DNA from 4 places in the Paenibacillus sp. 2003 genome. Region 3 is predicted to be linked to each of the others. Evidence: riboswitches for the same ligand, from Rfam matches in the RefSeq annotation. Region 3 holds a riboswitch; each other region holds the start of a gene.

The links. Region 3 has a riboswitch for thiamine pyrophosphate ahead of tenA (thiaminase II). Riboswitches for the same ligand answer to the same signal wherever they lie in the genome.
Region 1: linked by a shared signal. The riboswitch ahead of J2X75_RS10430 (thiamine phosphate synthase) and the one ahead of tenA (thiaminase II) in region 3 are both predicted to bind thiamine pyrophosphate.
Region 2: linked by a shared signal. The riboswitch ahead of J2X75_RS15645 (ABC transporter ATP-binding protein) and the one ahead of tenA (thiaminase II) in region 3 are both predicted to bind thiamine pyrophosphate.
Region 4: linked by a shared signal. The riboswitch ahead of J2X75_RS22430 (ABC transporter substrate-binding protein) and the one ahead of tenA (thiaminase II) in region 3 are both predicted to bind thiamine pyrophosphate.

Annotation. Positions count from the first base shown of each region.
Region 1 covers NZ_JAVDTB010000001.1:2,420,310-2,424,960, forward strand. The annotation lists gene thiO (glycine oxidase ThiO) at 1-872, opposite strand, end outside; gene J2X75_RS10430 (thiamine phosphate synthase) at 890-1,552, opposite strand; TPP riboswitch at 1,779-1,888, opposite strand; gene J2X75_RS10435 (ABC-F family ATP-binding cassette domain-containing protein) at 1,964-3,514, opposite strand; gene J2X75_RS10440 (hypothetical protein) at 3,653-4,603, opposite strand.
Region 2 covers NZ_JAVDTB010000003.1:8,041-12,691, reverse strand. The annotation lists gene J2X75_RS15660 (radical SAM/SPASM domain-containing protein) at 1-781, opposite strand, end outside; gene J2X75_RS15655 (aspartate/glutamate racemase family protein) at 913-1,611, opposite strand; gene J2X75_RS15650 (hypothetical protein) at 1,682-1,831, opposite strand; TPP riboswitch at 1,981-2,083, shown strand; gene J2X75_RS15645 (ABC transporter ATP-binding protein) at 2,260-3,027, shown strand; gene J2X75_RS15640 (ABC transporter permease) at 3,014-3,826, shown strand; gene J2X75_RS15635 (ABC transporter substrate-binding protein) at 3,986-4,651, shown strand, end outside.
Region 3 covers NZ_JAVDTB010000001.1:1,870,234-1,874,884, reverse strand. The annotation lists gene J2X75_RS08245 (nucleotidyltransferase domain-containing protein) at 1-221, opposite strand, end outside; gene J2X75_RS08240 (CD3324 family protein) at 378-644, opposite strand; gene tenA (thiaminase II) at 967-1,629, opposite strand; TPP riboswitch at 1,742-1,839, opposite strand; gene J2X75_RS08230 (endo-1,4-beta-xylanase) at 2,042-4,651, opposite strand, start outside.
Region 4 covers NZ_JAVDTB010000006.1:162,375-167,025, forward strand. The annotation lists gene J2X75_RS22415 (MFS transporter) at 1-544, shown strand, start outside; gene J2X75_RS22420 (DUF2798 domain-containing protein) at 972-1,193, opposite strand; gene J2X75_RS22425 (phospholipase D-like domain-containing protein) at 1,216-2,616, opposite strand; TPP riboswitch at 3,052-3,164, shown strand; gene J2X75_RS22430 (ABC transporter substrate-binding protein) at 3,385-4,425, shown strand; gene J2X75_RS22435 (MTH1187 family thiamine-binding protein) at 4,649-4,651, shown strand, end outside.

The sequences.
Region 1 (4,651 bases), 550 kb from region 3:
ACAGAAACGTTCAAATCCGTTCTGCCTGGCAGACTGGTTGCCCCAAGCCAAACTTCGCCATTGGCTTTGGGAACAATATAGATATCCTCTGCATACACCGTTCTGTCAGGTCTGTACCCTGCATGTTCATCTGAGAACTGAACGGCGGCTATTTCACCTTTCACCGACCACACAGGCAAGCTCAGATTTACATGTCTCATCAACTCTTCACTCTGTAATCCAGCCGCTATAATGACATGTTTGCATTTCATCTCACCGATCGATGTGGAGATCCCCTGCACGCCGTGTTCGTTTGCTTGCACACGTATATCCTGTATGTCCTCCATAACCCGTGCTCCCAATGCTTGAGCGGATTCGGCGTATGCCTTCGTTAGATGGACTGGAAGAATTTCACTCTCGTAAGGTCTGTAATAGGCTCCATACGTATCTCTGTTGAGCCATGATGCCTCATGTTGTACAACGGAACGATCCCACCACACCTCATCAGCAGAAGCAGACAAAGCAAACTTCCGATTGTCCTTATAACTACTTAATTCACTGTATGAACGAAAAGGAGTTAGGAATCCCTGGCGTTGCAGACCAGTCTCTAGCTCACTGAGTGTAGCCATTAGCAACTCTTGCTCATGAAGTAACCGCCTGCTCTGCCTGGCAAGCTTAGCCATCAAAGGATGAGCAAAACCCTCACTATCTGCCGCCAGCATTCCAGCCGCCGCGCAAGACGTGCCTCCTGCAATCGCCGAACGCTCCAGCAACAGCACATCCTGTCCACGGGAAGCAAGCTCATACGCAATGGCACATCCAACAACGCCTCCCCCTACAATAATCGTTTCTGCATGAATTTTATCCGGTTTATCAGTAAAGATCTCTTTCATCCTCTCATCTCCTTGATTCAGCGCCTCAGAATTTCTGTAGCAACTATAGCCTGCCTTAATAATGCAGCCGCCCGATCCGGGGAATCGCTCGCCCATACATTCGAGATCACAGCGACTCCCTGTGCGCCTGCAGAGCGAATAGCGTGAATGTTTCCCGGTTCGATGCCCCCGATCGCAATGACAGGAATGGAGACACGCCTGCACACTTCAGCAAGAGCATGTAATCCTCTTGGGTCAAGACCAGGCTTACTGTTGGTTGAGTAGACATGCCCGAAGAAAAGGTAATCGGCTCCCCGTTCTTCAGCGATTTTTGCCTCATCGATTGAATGAACAGATACACCCAGACGAAAGCGCTGCACATTGCCTATAACAGCAGGGTTATAATTTCGTATCGCATCTTGCCCCCAATGTACACCGCCATAGATGTCATTCTGTGAAGGCAGCTCTGAACCATTGATAACGATGCGACAAGATGGAACGCCAACGCTACGCAGACTTTCAGCCCAACCAATCTTGTCTTGCCATGTGAGTTGTTTTTCTCGTATGTGAATATAGTCCACCCAAGACCAAACGTCCTTTGCAGCTTTTACAAAAGATGCTTGATCCCCTGCACCCGTAGATACAACATGCAATTCAAATGATTCGTGAACATGTTCATGAGAAATTACCGTACTGTTCATCTCCTTCCAGGCGTGAATGCTATGAAAAATACAAAAAAGCCACTCCCGTAGGGGAGTGGCTGCGTATTAATTATAGGACCAGATGACTGACTGAAGCATACAGTTCATTTCGTGCAATAAAGCTATAAACCTTATAGCCTTAACGTTATACACGCAACTGCATGTTTCAATTCGTTAAGCAGACGGTTGAAATCCTTTCGAATTGCCGTTGCTCACGTCATTCACTGAAACGCGCTCGCCACTTCCCTACGCTGGTATGATCCAGATCAGGTGCAAAGGGTCCGGAATCGCATTCTTCCATCTCAGCCGCATCGTGCGGCCCCCCTAGTGTTCATATGAAGTTGTAGCCTATGTTACCATAGACGGATTTTTTTGTCACCGTCATTTCTGTTAAACATTGTCTTGAATCGTCTAGTTTTTCTCAGACCACTCTTCGACATTCCATGTTTTGGTAACCCAACCCTCGTAGAAATCAGGTTCATGAGATACCAGTAACACCGTTCCCTTGAATTCTTGCAAAGCACGCTGCAACTCCGCTTTGGCTGTGACATCGAGATGGTTTGTCGGCTCATCGAATAAAATCCAGTTGCTTTCACGCATCAAGAGTTTGCATAAACGAACCTTGGCTTGCTCTCCACCACTCAGCATGTTAAGCGGACGGGTAATGTGCTCATTTTTCAACCCACAGCGAGCGAGATGACCCCGGACCTCATTCTGGGTCAAATGTGAAAACTCATTCCAGACATCCTCGATAGGCGTGATATTTCCAGCACGAACTTCCTGCTCAAAATAGGCCGTTTCGAGATAATCTCCCAAAAAGGTCTTTCCACTGAGTGGAGATATTTTGCCCAGAATGGTTTTCAGCAGTGTCGATTTACCCACACCATTACAACCTACGATGGCAATTTTCTCACCACGTTCAATTGTCATCGTCATTTTGGGCAGCAAAGGATACGTATATCCAATTTCAAAATCAATGCCCTCAAAGACCGTTTTGCTGCTCGCGCGGGCATCCTTGAATTTGAACGTTGGTTTAGCTGCTTCATCCGGACGATCAATACGTTCAATTCTGTCCAGCTGTTTCTCCCGGCTCTTCGCTCGACCTGAAGTTGAAGCACGTGCCTTGTTACGCTGAATGAAATCTTCCTGCTTCTTGATGTACTCTTGCTGCTTCTCGTATGCGTCAATATGCTGGGCTTTATTCATATCAGCCATCTCAAGGAACTTGTTATAGTTCGCTGCATATCTCGTTAATTTGGCAAATTCCAAATGATAAATGACATTTACGACTTCATTCATGAATTCCGTGTCATGGGAGATTAAGAGAAACGCATGCGGGTAGTCCTTCAGGTACCGTGACAGCCATTCAATGTGCTCTACATCCAGATAGTTGGTCGGCTCATCCAGCAAAAGAGCTGTAGGTTTCTCAAGCAGAAGCTTGGCAAGAAGCACCTTGGTACGTTGTCCACCACTTAGAGCTGCGACATCTCGATCAAGACCAATTGCGGACAAACCAAGACCATTGGCCATTTCTTCCACTTTTACGTCAATCAGATAAAAGTCGCCCTGTTCCAGTTGTTCCTGAATATCGCCCATCTCTTCCAGCAACTGCTCCAGCTTATCTGGATCTGCATCTGCCATCTGGTCCGTAATATTCATCATTTCTTTTTCCAATTCAAGCAACGGAAGGAATGCATCCTTAAGGACGTCACGAATGGTTTTGCCTGGCGTAAGCTTCGTGTGCTGATCCAGATATCCATAACGGACCTTAGGTGTCCATTCCACTTTTCCACTATCTTTAAGCAATTTACCAGTAAGGATATTCATTAATGTGGATTTACCCACACCATTGGCACCAACAAGTCCTACGCGCTCTCCGGCAAGTAAACGAAACGATACATTTTTAAATAACGTGCGATCTCCAAAATTGTGACTTACGTTCTCTACTGACAATAAACTCATAAGATGAGGTTGCTCCTATCTATTAGACATTACTTTTGTTATTGTTCCGAAACCCTATTCTAGCACAGGTCCCGTCTTTTCTGAAAGTAATGTAAACAGTTCAAGAACCTCTTACATAATTTTGTCATACAGGCTACCCTAACGATTAGAGCATTTATATTCGAAATAGCCTTGTGCAGCTGCTTGTCTTGCGTCTGTAAACACCTCTTCAGCACGGTAACCATTACCACATGTGGAGGGATAATAGTACCTGATACCCGTTAAAGGATCTACCCCACCTACGATGGCCGTTTTCTTCACAAGTCTGCCTCCACCGATCGCATAATTGTTGATCTTTTGGTCACCCACACCTATACCTTGGATAAAGGCCATAATCCCTGTATCGTTAATGGAGTTGTACCAATCTTCCTGCGCAATCAGGGGGATCGTAAACGTATAGGAAATACCGTTCTTTCTGGCAAACTCATTATGGCGGTTAATCACATCAGCCAGATCATCCTGCACAGTAGTCACAATCCGGCTTTGTCTAACTTGCTCAAATACGCTGGTATTCTGAAGTAAAGGAATCTGTGTGCTTGAGGCCAGTTCTTTTTGAAACCCTTCAATCCATTTCCCTGCGTTTGCGTCATAGGCATATACGTAGTCGTCCAGTGTGAAGTTAATACTGTTACCATTAGAATCTGAATATGTATAAGGTTTCTTGGGGCTCCACACTTGCCTGAAAGAATCTTCACGGTTACCCGTCATCTCTGTTTCTGTGGACAACATATAATAGCCATCATAATCCAGAATAACCACGGCAGGAATGTAATTAAACATGTTTCGAATAGCTGCGGGATCATCCTGAATCCCCATATTCAAAGCCATCGTCTGCGTAAATGTTAACAAGGCAAGCTCTTTGTCCGCTTTAACAAACTTGGTTGAATCATAACCTGCTTCATCATTTTGTTTCTCATTCTGATGCATCACTGCACCTGCATCCATGACTGCAGTTTGAAGTGCAGATCTGTATCGTTGGCCAAGATATTGAGCCTCTTCGGCATCTTGGGTATGGAGTGAGATGATCCAGAAGAGCGGGAAGAAGATCATCACAAATACAATGGATAGCTCAATAGAAATAGGTAAGGATTTGATATA
Region 2 (4,651 bases), on a different contig from region 3:
CACCCTCAATAATCTCCGAGAATGACTTCTCGTGCACATTACCCAGGTTAATTACACCCTCGCCATCGAGACAGCATGGAACCACCGTTCCATCCACAAGCACAGCTGCCTGACCACGCAATGCATGGCAGAAGCCTTTGCCGTCATCTTCAGGTGCATCCAGACTTGGCCACTGGAACTCATGGTCCTGATTGAGGTATACATTCGGGGCAATTTTGACCCCGCTGCCTGGAACTACTTTTTCCTCAATGCGGAAGTCCAGATTGAACTCACGTTCCAATACTTCAAGGGTCTCCCGATTTCGATTCATCTGAGCATTTGTGAAGTTATCTTGCGTCAGATTCCACAGTCGGAATGAGATGATGACATTGTGCTTAACGGCCTCGTGTACAAAGGACAAAATGTTGCTCAGGTATCCGTCACGGTCGGTTGAACCTTCATGCCCATCGAAGCTGTGCAGGGAGAAATTCATCTGCCGCAGTGCCGGTTTGCCAAGCAATTTATGCTGAGTCTTGGGCAATAGTGTACCATTCGTTGTAATGTTCACCTTGAGTCCCTTCTCATGTGCGGAATCGAGCAACAGATCTATTTTGGGATGCAACAAGGGTTCACCTTTGACATGTAGATAAATATGATTGGTGTGTGGTTTAACTTGTTCCAGTATATTGTTGAAGACTTCAGGGTCAATGAATCCTTTGGCACGCTGCGTCTGTGGACAGAAGCTGCAAGCCAGATTGCAGATACTCGTGATCTCAATATATACTTTTTTGAACGTTTTCAACTTGGGTCCCCATTCTGCCTAGGAGGGAGAACAATCCCACCTGCATTTTGTGATCCGGCCTATACGGGCCATCCCTATTATATCGGGTTCATGAGCCGAGGTAAATCAGAGAACTGGTTTATCTGGTTGTGTCAAAATGATTTGGCTAGTGCCAAATTAACAGATTCAATCGCATGAATACGTGTTGTATCAAATAATGGAACTTCTGAATCCTCTACTTTTACTAATAATCCAATTTCGGTGCAACCTAATATGATCCCCTCAGCTCCATCATCAACTAGCCTTTGGATCACCTTTTTATAATAATCCCTTGATAAGGGCTCAATTTTCCCTAAACATAATTCCTCATATATTATTTTATTGATAACTTTTCTATCCTCTTCATTCGGTATCAAAACCTTAATACCATTAAATTCAATTCGTTTTTTATAAAAGTCTTGTTCCATCGTATATTTTGTGCCGAGTAAACCAACCGTACTTATTTTGGACTTATGAATTTGATTTGCTGTTGAATCAGCAATATGTACAATGGGTAAACGCACTTTTTCTTCAATATGTTTAATCACTTTATGCATCGTATTTGTACAAATTACAATCATTTCTGCTCCTGCCTTTTCCAAAGACTGAGCAGCATTCCCTAATAATTCACCAGCACTTTCCCAATCACCTTCAGCCTGATAACGCTCGATTTCTTCAAAATCCACGCTATATAAAATGCATTTGGCTGAATGAAGTCCTCCCAATTTATTTTTCACTTCTTCATTAATAATTCGATAATATTCTAACGATGACTCCCAGCTCATTCCACCAATAAGACCAATCGTTTTCATATACACTCCCCCTTCCATTTAATACATTCCGAAAGCAACATATAGAAATTTAATAGATATTGTACCGTATCTATCTGATTAAATAAACCTGCCCCAGTAAGAGGAATAGAGGGACCTGGAGCAATTCCGGCAACGAATTATTGCTTCTACCCGAATGATCTGGCTGTACAATCCGAATAATCTGACCGGAACCATTTTCACGGCTGCTTGGTTTACTCAATCATATTCCCTCCCATGTCGTAATTGTCTTGGACGAAGCGTATTATGAATCCGCGGAAAGCCAAGATCAGTACTCACATTCTTTCCGAGCGCCCCCTTTACATTCCACTTGCATGTGATATATGCTGAACACACAACTGCATATCTTGAACATTGCACTAGGGGAGCCTTACGGCTGAGACGAATCGAATGATTCGGACCCTTTGAACCTGATCTGGATCATACCAGCGGAGGGAAGTGGAGCGGCCTTTCAGTAAGCGGATTTTTTCATGTTGATGATGAAATTTAATGTGAATTGAACTTACAGACCCACTCATTTCTCCGGAAATGGGTGGGTCTTTTTCGCGTTCTGCGGGCATATCAGAAGGTGTAATTAAAGATCCCGCAGTTTGAAGTTGAATTTGGAATAACAAGGGGGAACCAAACGAGATGGATAATAACATAACCATTCACAACATGAGCTACGCTTTCCCGGGAAAAAGGGATTCCCCCGTGCTCTCCAATGTGTCGATGCGTGTAGCCAACGGCGAATTCGTCTCGCTCATCGGCTCCAGCGGCTCCGGTAAAAGCACCCTTTTCAAGCTGCTGGCAGGCCTGCTTGAGCCAACCCACGGAACCATAGAAATTCCTTGGGTCCCTGAAGGAAAGCGACTGGGGCAGGTGGCCTACATGCCACAAAAGGACCTCCTGTTATCCTGGCGAACCGTCATGGAGAATTGCATGCTCCCCGCTGAACTTGCTCCAGAGCGGCAGGATAAGGGAAGAATTCGCGCGGACATTCTGGCTGGGCTCGACAGATTTGGCCTATCCGGCTACGCGAATGCTTACCCAGACGAGCTGTCGGGTGGCATGCGCCAGCGTGTCGCGCTGCTTCGTACTTTGCTGACAGGTGGCCAACTCATGCTGCTGGATGAACCATTCGGCGCACTCGATGCCTTAACCAAACGGGAGATGCATCGCTGGTTGTTGGAACTGTGGGAGGGCTTTGGCAAAACCGTGTTGTTCATAACGCATGACATTGAAGAGGCGCTGCTGCTCAGTGATCGGATTATCCTGTTAACTCCGGGGCGCCAAGGCCAACAGCTTGAGGATTTGACGGTACCTTTGCCACGTCCAAGACATTCGGACATGATCTATGAACCGGCGCTCGTTCAGATGAGACGACGACTGGAGGAACAATTGCATGCGAGAAGGTAACTTGGGAAACTGCATGAAGGATAACGTAAGGCGTTGGCTTGCCCGTTATGGTCTGTTTCTTTGGCTCCTGCTCTTGCTGCTTGTCTTCTGGGAGTGGATTGTGCGTATGGGATGGGTGCCCTCCTTCATCATTCCAGCCCCAACGGCGATTGCCAGCTCCCTGTATGAGCATCGCTACCTCCTGCTGGCTACCCATCTGCCTGCTACCTTGATGGAGGTTGTTGTTGGTTTTGGCTTGTCCATAGTGACTGGAATTACGCTAGCGACAGGCATGCATATGAACCGATCGATTGAAAAGGCCTTGTATCCCTTCATCGTGATCAGTCAGACCATACCACTGATTGCCCTGTCCCCTGTATTCATCCTGTGGTTTGGTTATACCTTGTGGAGCAAAGTCGCCGTGGTGTTCCTGATCGCATTCTTTCCCATTGTGGTCAGCACCTACGATGGGCTTCGCCAAGGCGATCCAGAGCAGCGTGAACTGCTGCTCACCATGGGCGCCAGCAAGTGGGATATTTTTTGCAAACTCCAGGTTCCACTGGCACTTCCCTCTTTTTTCTCGGGGCTAAAGATGTCTGTGGTGTACTGCGTGGTTGGAGCAACGATTGGCGAATGGCTCGGTGGCAGCAAAGGTCTCGGATACTTCAGCCGCCGCATGTCCAGCAACATGAACACGGATGCGATGTTTGCTGCTATTGTGCTGTTATCCCTGCTTGGGATCGTTTTGTTTGTACTGATTGCCTGGCTGGAGAAACGGTTTAACACACGGCGGCATAGAGGCAAAAGAAAGACTGGATAATCTTCGAGAGTGAACCCGATTTAATTATAGGAAGTATGATTTCCAAACACTTTTTTCACATATCAGCAATTATGTTTCAGTCATCACGTTGCCCGTTAACATCCTGCTGTTCATTTCCTACAAACCAAACCTTAAACAATGAAATGAGGAACTTCCATTATGAATAACAAACGCATATACTCCCTGCTCCCTATCATGCTCATAATCCTGTTGCTGTTTGTTAACGGATGCAGCCCCGCGGGCACCAGCCAAAATACGCCAACAACAGATTCCGCAACCAACACACAGCAAACAGATCCGTCTACAACAGAAGCAGCATCAGACACCAAAGATAGACTGTCCATCATGCTTGACTGGTACCCAAATGCAGTACATTCCTTCATCTATGTTGCTCAGGAAAAAGGATACTTTGCAGACCAAGGTCTGGATGTCGAAATTCAGATGCCTGCGGATACCAATGATTCACTCAAACTTGTTGCTGCCGGTAAAATTGATCTGGCTCTAAGCTACCAGCCCCAAATCTTGCTCGCGCGTGGCGAGAACATTCCTGTACGATCCATTGCTGCTGTTGTTCGGCACCCGCTTGTTCATCTGTTAACCGAAGCAAATGGCAACGTGAGTTCACCCAAAGATCTTGACGGTAAAACTGTCAGTTATTCTTCGATTCCACTGTATGAAGCGATGGTACGTACAATGATTAGCCATGATGGCGGCAATCCCGACAACATGAATCTGGTCGACGTTGGATTCGATCTGATTCCTTCGCTGGCTTCCGGACAAGCGGATGCAATTATGGGTGGTTTTATTAACCATGAACAATTGATT
Region 3 (4,651 bases):
TCATCCAAGATGAAGCAATCGGAAATTTCCCATCCCTTTTCTGTATTATTAATGATAATTAAATCAAGATCACTCTTCTCGTGAAAGTCCCCGGTGCTAAATGAACCAGTAAGCCCAATAATGGCGATATCGTTTAGAAAATCTCTTTTTACGCGTTCGATCACCATGTTAATGAGCAGTTCATTTTTGTCCAGCAGCTTCTTCTTTATGATTTCGTTCATTCGTCACACCTCTTTGTATGATCCGGCCGTCCTTCATCACAACAACCTTAACTTGAGTCTATCGATTTAGAGGTGTGGTTACTATGTATAAGTTGTTTTAAGTTATCTTTGCACAAAATCCGCTAAACCGTCGATGCGACGAGTTAGCGGATTTCATTAGTGCTTTGTATAGACTATTTTCTTTATGCTTTCGCAGGACAAGAAATACCGACCCGCCAACTCATCTATCCTGACTCCATTGCGGAATAAGGATTTAATCTCAGCGTTTCGAGCAGAGACCCTGCTCTTGCTCTCTGTTTTCTCGCCCCATTTTAGGTGCGCCTCTTTGGGTTTGGGGATATAAACCAATTCCCCTTGAACGTATTCTTGAATGATACGTAACAATTCTTCCGGAAAAATAGACTCGGCTTTTGAATATTTCATGGGCCTCACTCCTTATTTAATAGATCAATAAGGTGCAAAGCCAGTTAGTAGAATATTACGATTCGTCGTTGGCAATGTGATTATTCCCAGGCTCTATGCAAAGCATTGCCATATCCTTCACTGGCTTTGCATAGAGCCGTGCATGTAAGAATCCTACCCCGATTGTTTTCAATAGCCTCACCTCCATAGAAAAAAGATAGCTACTATTTGCTTATTATATCAGAGCTTGTTGTTCGAGTGTTTAATCATGTCTTTTGAAGCTAACACGTTCTGATTATTCACACTATGCAAATCTCTCTAATTGAATTAACTACCAGTGAACTCAAGGCTCCAGCCTCCATGACATCTCCCAAAAATCAAGCTCAAAGCGACTGCACATCACGAAAATATCCTCCATCCGTTGGTACGTTTCCTCGCTACAATCTTCTAATAACTTATCCGTTAACGTCACAAGGGATTGATTGCTGTTGTTGTATTCAGAGGAAGCATATCCTGTGATCCACTCACCATAAAAAGGATGATCAGCTGCACCTGGCTTTTGGGAAAGAACTTGACCAATCTCTGCATAGCTCCATGAGCAGGCCAGAATGGATACAAGTACTTCTGCTATGCCACCCGCATGGGAAACAGAGAGCATATAGTTAGTGTAAGCTGCATTTTTCAGTGCAGGTTTTACCTGAAAAACATGATCCTCTGTAATTCCTAATCGCTCCATATAAGAACGATGAATTTTCATTTCGCCATTCAAGATATTATCTACGTTTTTACTAAAAAACTGCATCAATTTGGGGTCGTGCGACTTGACGATACCTAGTGCAAATACACGGGCATAATCATACAGGTACAAGTAGTCTTGCAGCAAATAATAACGAAATTGTTCGACTGGTAAGGAACCATCTCCGATTCCTTTAACAAAGGGATGCTCAAGACATTCCTTCCACACAGGCTGTGCCGCCTGATATAGTCGCTCTGAAATAGTCAACATATGTTCCTCCAATTCATAATGTACGTATTTAAAAACAAAAAAACGAAACATCCGTAGGATGTTTCGCAGACAAATACACTAAAACAAGGGGGGCGCATGAGCTACCCAAGTACAGTGTTTCATCGTTGCATCCCTACGTTGGCATTATCCAAATCAGGTAAGGTCGGTTTAACACCCTCTCAGCCGGTTAAGGCTCCCTTGCAAACGGTTGTATGTAGTTGATTACTTTCTTATCCGCATAAAAAAAACAACATTCATTTAGTATATCAAGGGCTGTTAAATATAGTCAAGGCAGATTGTATCCCCCTCATCAGCTTGAGAGACGTATTTAAAAGACGGAAACCATCACAACAATGGTTGAGTTTTAGCTACTGTTATGATGGTTTCTATTCTTTGAACTACTGCCAATGATTTAATGCCCGAGTTTGTTCTTTCCGACAAAAGTGAGTATTCCGTACTGGGAAGTGTTTCTCCAGCTCTCATTGGTCGTATCATTCCATTTGGCTACGTTCTGTTTACCTCCGCCCTGATTGTCGTTAATTTGAAGATCGAAACCGAGAACATTTCCTGCTTTGGGCGTCAGTGAATGTAACTGGATTCGGGCTTCTACGAGATATCCTTTATTTGTTTTCTTCACAGCACTTACAAGGCGTCCGGGTGAGGCACCCCCTGCAAAGGTTCCTACATTGTCTGCACTGATTCTGAACTGGGCATCATCATATTGAAAATACGGTGTGCGCTGGTGATTCTCATCCAGGAAAATCTCAATCGAATCCTGATCCCATGGGTTGATGCTATCTGTGATGATGTTTGGATCAGTGACGTCAATCAGCAGATATAGATACTCCCCTGACCACATTGCGCGAGCCACTGCCTCTGCACCTTCGGTCTCATTCAACCTTTTTACTTCAAATGGAACAGCCTTATTCCATAGGGCGTCTTTCTTCCCATCAATCTGAACAATCCCTTGCACAGCTTGTGCAGATTTGGGCATAGGGGCAAGCTGAATCACGCCGTATTTGCTTGTATCTTGTTCCTGAGATTGTGTTCGATCATTCCAGTACAGTGGATTATAAGGTTGTGTCCCACTTGCACCGCCATCAGTCACACGGATATCCAAGCCAACTTCATATTCTGAATCGGCTTGGATACCATCCCATGGAATGGACAATTCAACCTGATATCCAGCTTTTGTCTCGCGTACACGATATGAACGCCGCTCCGCGCCCTCAGCTTTGCCTGACCGCTTGATGATTACATGTCGGTCATCTGCTTCATATGTGGAGGTCTTGCCATTATTGAGATCAACAAAGAGTTCTACTCTGTCATTCACATCTGACTTCGCATCCTGAACATCCACAAGGATATACAGGTTACTTTGATCCCATAAGGTTCTGAAACTGGCTGATCCCGAAGAGTCACCCTTCAGTGGAGTAGACACCGCTTTGTTCCAGAGCGGATCTTGTGACTGTTTTTTGATATCCGGTTTACCCGAAAGTGAGACGGCTCTCTGTGTCAACACAGGCAAGCTGGATTCATCCACGAGTCCCCAGTATGCTTTTTTGGCCTTCAGGGCTGAATCAAACAGCATCGCCTGGTTGTTGTAAGACTTCTCATCTTGGAGTCCCCATAAGGTAACTGAAGAAATGTGATCTTTGTGTTTTTTGTACAAATCCAACAGTTCCTTATATCGATACGCCTGTTTTACCGCAACTTCATCCGACATCTCTTCACCAAATGGAATTCCGCTATCCACATCCAGTTCCGTGATCTGAATATCCAATCCAAGTTCGACGAACATGTTGATCGTTTTTTCAATTTCCTCGATGGGCGGGGATTCCAGGTTATAGTGGGATTGCAAACCCACACCATCGATGAGTCCCTTCTCTTTCAGTCGTTTGACCAACTGAAACATATGCTCTCTTTTCTCAGGGATTTCCGTGAAGTATTCGTTGTAGTATAATTTGGCATCCGGATCGGCTGCACGAGCGAATTCATAGGTTTTTTCAATGTAATCCGGACCGATTAGTTCATAAAAGGGACTTTTACGTAAACCGTTGGCATCACCATTGCTATCCGCAATCGCCTCGTTTACCACATCCCAGGCATAGATCTTACCTTTGTATCGGGTCATGACGGTTTCGACATAATCCTGAATCCGGGCAAGCAGTAATTCTCGACTCGCAGGGTTACCCTGAGGATCCTTGAACATCCACTCTGCAGCATCAATATGCCACAACAACGCATGTGCGCGTACGCCCATACCATGCTCCTCAGCGAACTGAACATATTGATCGGCTGCCTCGAACTCATAAACACCTTCGGAAGGAGACATGTACTTCGGTTTCATCTCATAGGTTGCGGTCAAGCTGTTAAAATGCTTTGTGAGCAGTTGTCCGTATGCGCCTTCCAACTGCCAGCGATACACCGCTGCACCAATGGGGAAATCATCTTGATACAGGTCCTCCAGAGACAGAATCCCTGCTTCAATCTCCAGTTGCTCGGCCAGAGTAAATGATACATCATCCACATAGAACGATAACGTATCTACGCTATCTTCAGAGATGTAGGGTGTTTCGATGAACAAATTCAATTCAGTGGGATCATCGCTATACTGAAATTTTCCGGTGATCTTGTGCCATGTGTTCCATTCTGTTTTGGCAATCTTCACGCTACCGATCGGGTTCCAGCTTTCGGCCGTTGTTTTTTTATATGTGGTGAGCTGTAGTGTTTGATCCGTGGTGGGCTCCTGGGTAAGTCTTACATATGCCGTAATTTCATACTCTTGGTTACGCTCAAGCAGATCCTTCATGGATAACATCGGTCCATGGTAGGAACGATCACGGTTGGAAACTAGCATACTAGACTGGCCTTCGTGTGCTTCCTGCTGTGTCACTGTCAGATTTTCACTACCGACACGTGGAGTCCATCCTTGAAGTGTACCGTCTTCAAAGTTTGTGCTTAAATGACTTCCCTCCACTTCCGTAACTGCCTTGGCTGCATGTGAGACATTCGAAAATGG
Region 4 (4,651 bases), on a different contig from region 3:
GTTCTTCTTCCTCTATGTTGGAACAGAGATGAGTCTTGCTAACTTCATGCCAGCGATTCTAATTGAGAAAATGAACATGAAGGAAGCCGGAGCAGCGCTTAGTGTCACCTGTTTCTGGATTGCCATGTCCGTGGGACGACTCTTCGCCGGGTATATCGCAGAGAAATTCCAATACCGCGTCTATGTCCTGTACAGTTGTCTCGCATCTGTTCTCTTGTTAATGGTATTTCCATTTACAGACCAAATCTGGTCTGCATTTCTCATCATCTTGTTGCTTGGACTGGCCATGTCAGGCATTTTCTCCATTGCCCTTGTCTTCGCGAGTAAACTGCTGCCCGGAACAGAAGAATCCACACCTAGCATTTTGATTGCCTCAGGTGGGGTTGGCGGTGCCATTCTTCCTTTGACCACGGGATGGAGTCTTGATCATCTGGCGGTTAATCAATCTGCATGGATGCTTGCCATCTTTGCGGTTGGCCTGTTTGTCATTAGTGTAATCACGTATCAATGGCAGAACAAACCTATAGCCAATTCTGCGACTTAACAGTTCTGTGTCGATCCAGTCCTGAGTATTAGAAATACCTATTATTGAGATTGAGATTGAAATGTCTACTGTCATGACCTGACGGTGGACATTTTTTTGTAGCGTTACTCTGTTCTAACGAACCTAGCACACGCTATTTATCTCCATTTCAGGATATTTGAAATCTAACGAATTCTAGAGACGTTATTATAGATAATTAGCTTCAATTAAATGCCTCGTTGGAGGTTTTTTGCATAATAACGCCGCTGAGATTCGTTAGATTTTTTATTCACTAAAAACTGGCCTAATAAGGTGTTCTTGATTCGTTAGCGCTGTAATCATGGTGAAAAGTATCCTATCTTTGCCTCAGATCACCTTTCATTACAGATGAGAATACGATCTATTCCTTTGCACAAGATTGCCCAGGAAATACTTATGGCCATCTGAATCACACACTTTTGTTAACGACAGGCATTACAGGCCCGTTATCCTTGATGAATTTACCAAATACATATCGCACGAGTGGACCCAGAATGATTAACTGATATGGAAGCGCCAGGCTGAAGTTACGAGCGATTGTATGGAGATACGTACGGAGTACGGATGACCCACTTAATTGATCAGCGAGATATGCCGAGATCATTCCATACATGGACATGATCAGAACCATGCCAAGATTGTGGGTTCTTTTACTACAACATAAATCTCCAGAGAAAAGACAGTTTGGATAAAGCTGTGATTGCCATTCGTTTGAAAACAGAGCCTTTCTGATTCGTAGATTCTGCTGGGTAGTCACCTTTATTCACACGCGTACTATGTGCACGTTTGATATCCATTGCCTCTGTTAGTTGGTCGGCGAATGCAGAACCGGAAATGACCACAGCAGATTCGGTATTTAGAAAGGCAGATCTGGGATCAAGATTATACGAACCAACCATGCTGAGGTAATCATCCATGACAAATGATTTGCCGTGTATGGAATACGGGCCTTCGTATTCATAAATGGCCAGACTGGTATCAAGTAACCGCTTCTTAGAGCTTAAGTATCCCGCGAAAGCCAAAGGGTTAGGGGTCTGCTGGATTGAATTGGTTAGCATGACCCATTCTGTTTCTGGATTCATCGACAGATGCACGGCTTTCATCATTTTCTTGGTAGGAATGGCATATGGCGTCTGAAGGTACACTTTCGACTTTGCTTGATTGGCGAAATGAACAAATGCTCTCCACATGATCGGTTCTTTATACAGCCTTTTGATTGGATTGTGAATGAAAGTGACGTGGTCGGAATGAAGAGTTTCTTGAGCCCATTCCTTCGGCAACACTTTAACAAAAGGATCGCTCTGAGCCTGAGCTTTTTTATATAACTGAGCCAGCTGAGACAGCTCTTTTAACCCCTTTGCATGATGCTGACGTTTTGTATGTTTTTCTGGTTTGGTGAATGGATGGCTCCATAACCGATCTATATATTTTTTCATTTCAACAACCGTGCTGTTTGTATTATGATTTGGATTGTAAACAAGGACATCCCGATCGAATACATAGTCTTTTGGGGGTTGCAATGCCATGTATTTATCACCAATATTTTGGCCGCCAATAATGCCATATGTGTTGTCGACAAGAAGGATCTTGTCATGCAGACGGTTATGCCATGTCCATGGCATAAATATGTGGAGTGGTTCATAATATCTTAATTCCACATTGGGGTGAGCTGCAATGGCATCTGGAATATCACGCAATTCTCCACGCATGCTGTGAAAAATCCCGTCTAAAATGATTCGAACATGAACACCCCGATCAGCTGCATCGAATAAAGCAGCAAAAAAGAGTTGAGATGTTTTTCCTTTTTGGATGGAGTAATAAGCCACGTCGATGCTTGTTTTCGCCTCTCGAATGGTCTGGATTCTCACCTGACCGGATTGAAAGCCGTCCTCCAAGAGCAATACGCGATCTGTTGTGCTTCCTTCTGTTATCGATTTTTGCATATCCGTATTTTCAATAGTAGATGGAGACGGAACCAAAAATAAAAGGTAAGCTGTGAAAAAAACGTAGATACAATAGGACAGAATAATTGCGAATATGATTTTAAGGATCATTCAGTACGCCCCCATTTTTATGTAAAAAGTAATTATTTGTATAGCAGTACTATCTCCTTTTGTATCTAAATTATGTTGTTTAAATGAATCAAGCGCCCCCGGTCAAGGTCAAACGAGCAAAAGCTGATCACTGAAATAGGGAAAGCAACCCTTATGCGACGAGATATCAAACATCGGATTTGATCTAAGTATTTGTTGGGAGCCTTCCGGATCTTCAGCACTTAGGCTATGACCCACTATCCGGTGCTTTTACACTCACCCAGATTTCCTTATAGGATTCGCCACGATAATTATTGAAAATAACACATCTAAACAGGCTGATATACATATGTATAACGGCCTGTTTGATAAGTTCATACGTGTCCCCATCCAGTTCCTGACTGGACACGTTCCACCCGCTGGCCTATAATTACACCTAGTAATGCCCGTAACTTCATAGTTTCCCAGGGGAGTCGGAATTGGCCGGCTGAGAGTGTATCCCACCAAGATACTAACCCTTAGACCTGATCTGGATCATGCCAGCGTAGGAATCGGAGTATATCGAAATGGCACAGCCCTATGCTGAACGCCACCTCTCTAACGCCTGCACGCGTCCCGGATTACGGGACGCTTTTTTAATGTTCTTTTATATAGCCAGAGAGCTAAAAAAAGTGACGTTATCCAGATCTCAACTGGTATAAATCTGTCGATTTATGCAAGATGATTGGATATGAAGCCAAGGAGTACCCCGTGCCAATCGGCCGGACATACCGAAGGAGAGAACCACAGATGAAATGGCGTAAAACGATGGGATTGTTGCTCTTATGCGTGCTTATGGTGACTGTAGCCGCATGTGGTGGCAAAGAAGCTGCCCCAGCTGGGCAGAACGGCAACACAAATACGGAAAGCAGCAACAAAGGTGACACTGCCGCCCTGAAAGATATTAAAGTGGTGCTCGACTGGACACCAAATACGAATCATACCGGCCTGTATGCGGCTGTGGATCAAGGTTTTTATAAGGCCGAAGGCTTGAACGTGGAGATTGTTCAGCCAGGTGCCGGCGGCGCAGATACGATGGTTGCCTCGAATGAAGTGCCTTTTGGTGTAAGTTATCAGGAGAGTGTAACTCAAGCCCGCACACAGGGTGTTCCATTGGTCTCCATCGCAGCAGTTATTCAGCATAATACATCTGGTTTCGCTGCTCCGGCGGATCGGAATATCAAGTCACCGAAAGATTTTGAAGGTAAAACCTATGGCGGTTGGGGTTCCCCAGTCGAAGAAGCCGTGATGCAATCCATTATGGAAGGCGACGGAGCCGATGTATCGAAAGTGAAAAACATTAATATGGGTGACGCCGACTTTTTCACCGCAGTAAAACGGGACATTGATTTTGCATGGATTTTCTACGCCTGGACGGGTATTGAAGCCGAACTGCGCGGGGAACCCATCGACATGTTGTATGTGAAGGATTATTCAGATGCATTGGATTACTACACGCCTGTCCTCGTGACAAACGAGCAGACGATTCAGAACGACCCTGAGTTGGTGAAAGCATTCCTGAAAGCCACTTCAGAAGGATATCAATACGCAATTGATCATCCCGAAGACGCAGCGAATATTCTGATCAAGGCCGTCCCGGATCTGGATAAAGACTTGGTACTGGCAAGCCAGAAATGGCTTAGTCCAAAGTACACGGATGACGCCCCGCGCTGGGGAGAACAAAAACAGGAAGTGTGGCAGAACTACACCGACTGGATGTTTAGCAAAAAACTGCTGGATGAACAGATCGATGTGAGCAAGGCATACACAAACGAGTTTTTACCCCAATAAAATTTCTCATATAAAACGAACTTAATATTTACACGAGGACGGAGAGGACAGAAATAACGTGAAAAAGCGAAGCGGTCGCCTTTATCACCGGATTTTCCCTTAGAGAAAGGGAATCAAAAAAATCTGGGGATAACAGCGATTGGAAGGTTATTCTGTCATCGAAGTGGCAAGTGTAACAGTCATTGGTTCATTTTATATATCACGAAAGGAGCCGTGATCTCACATG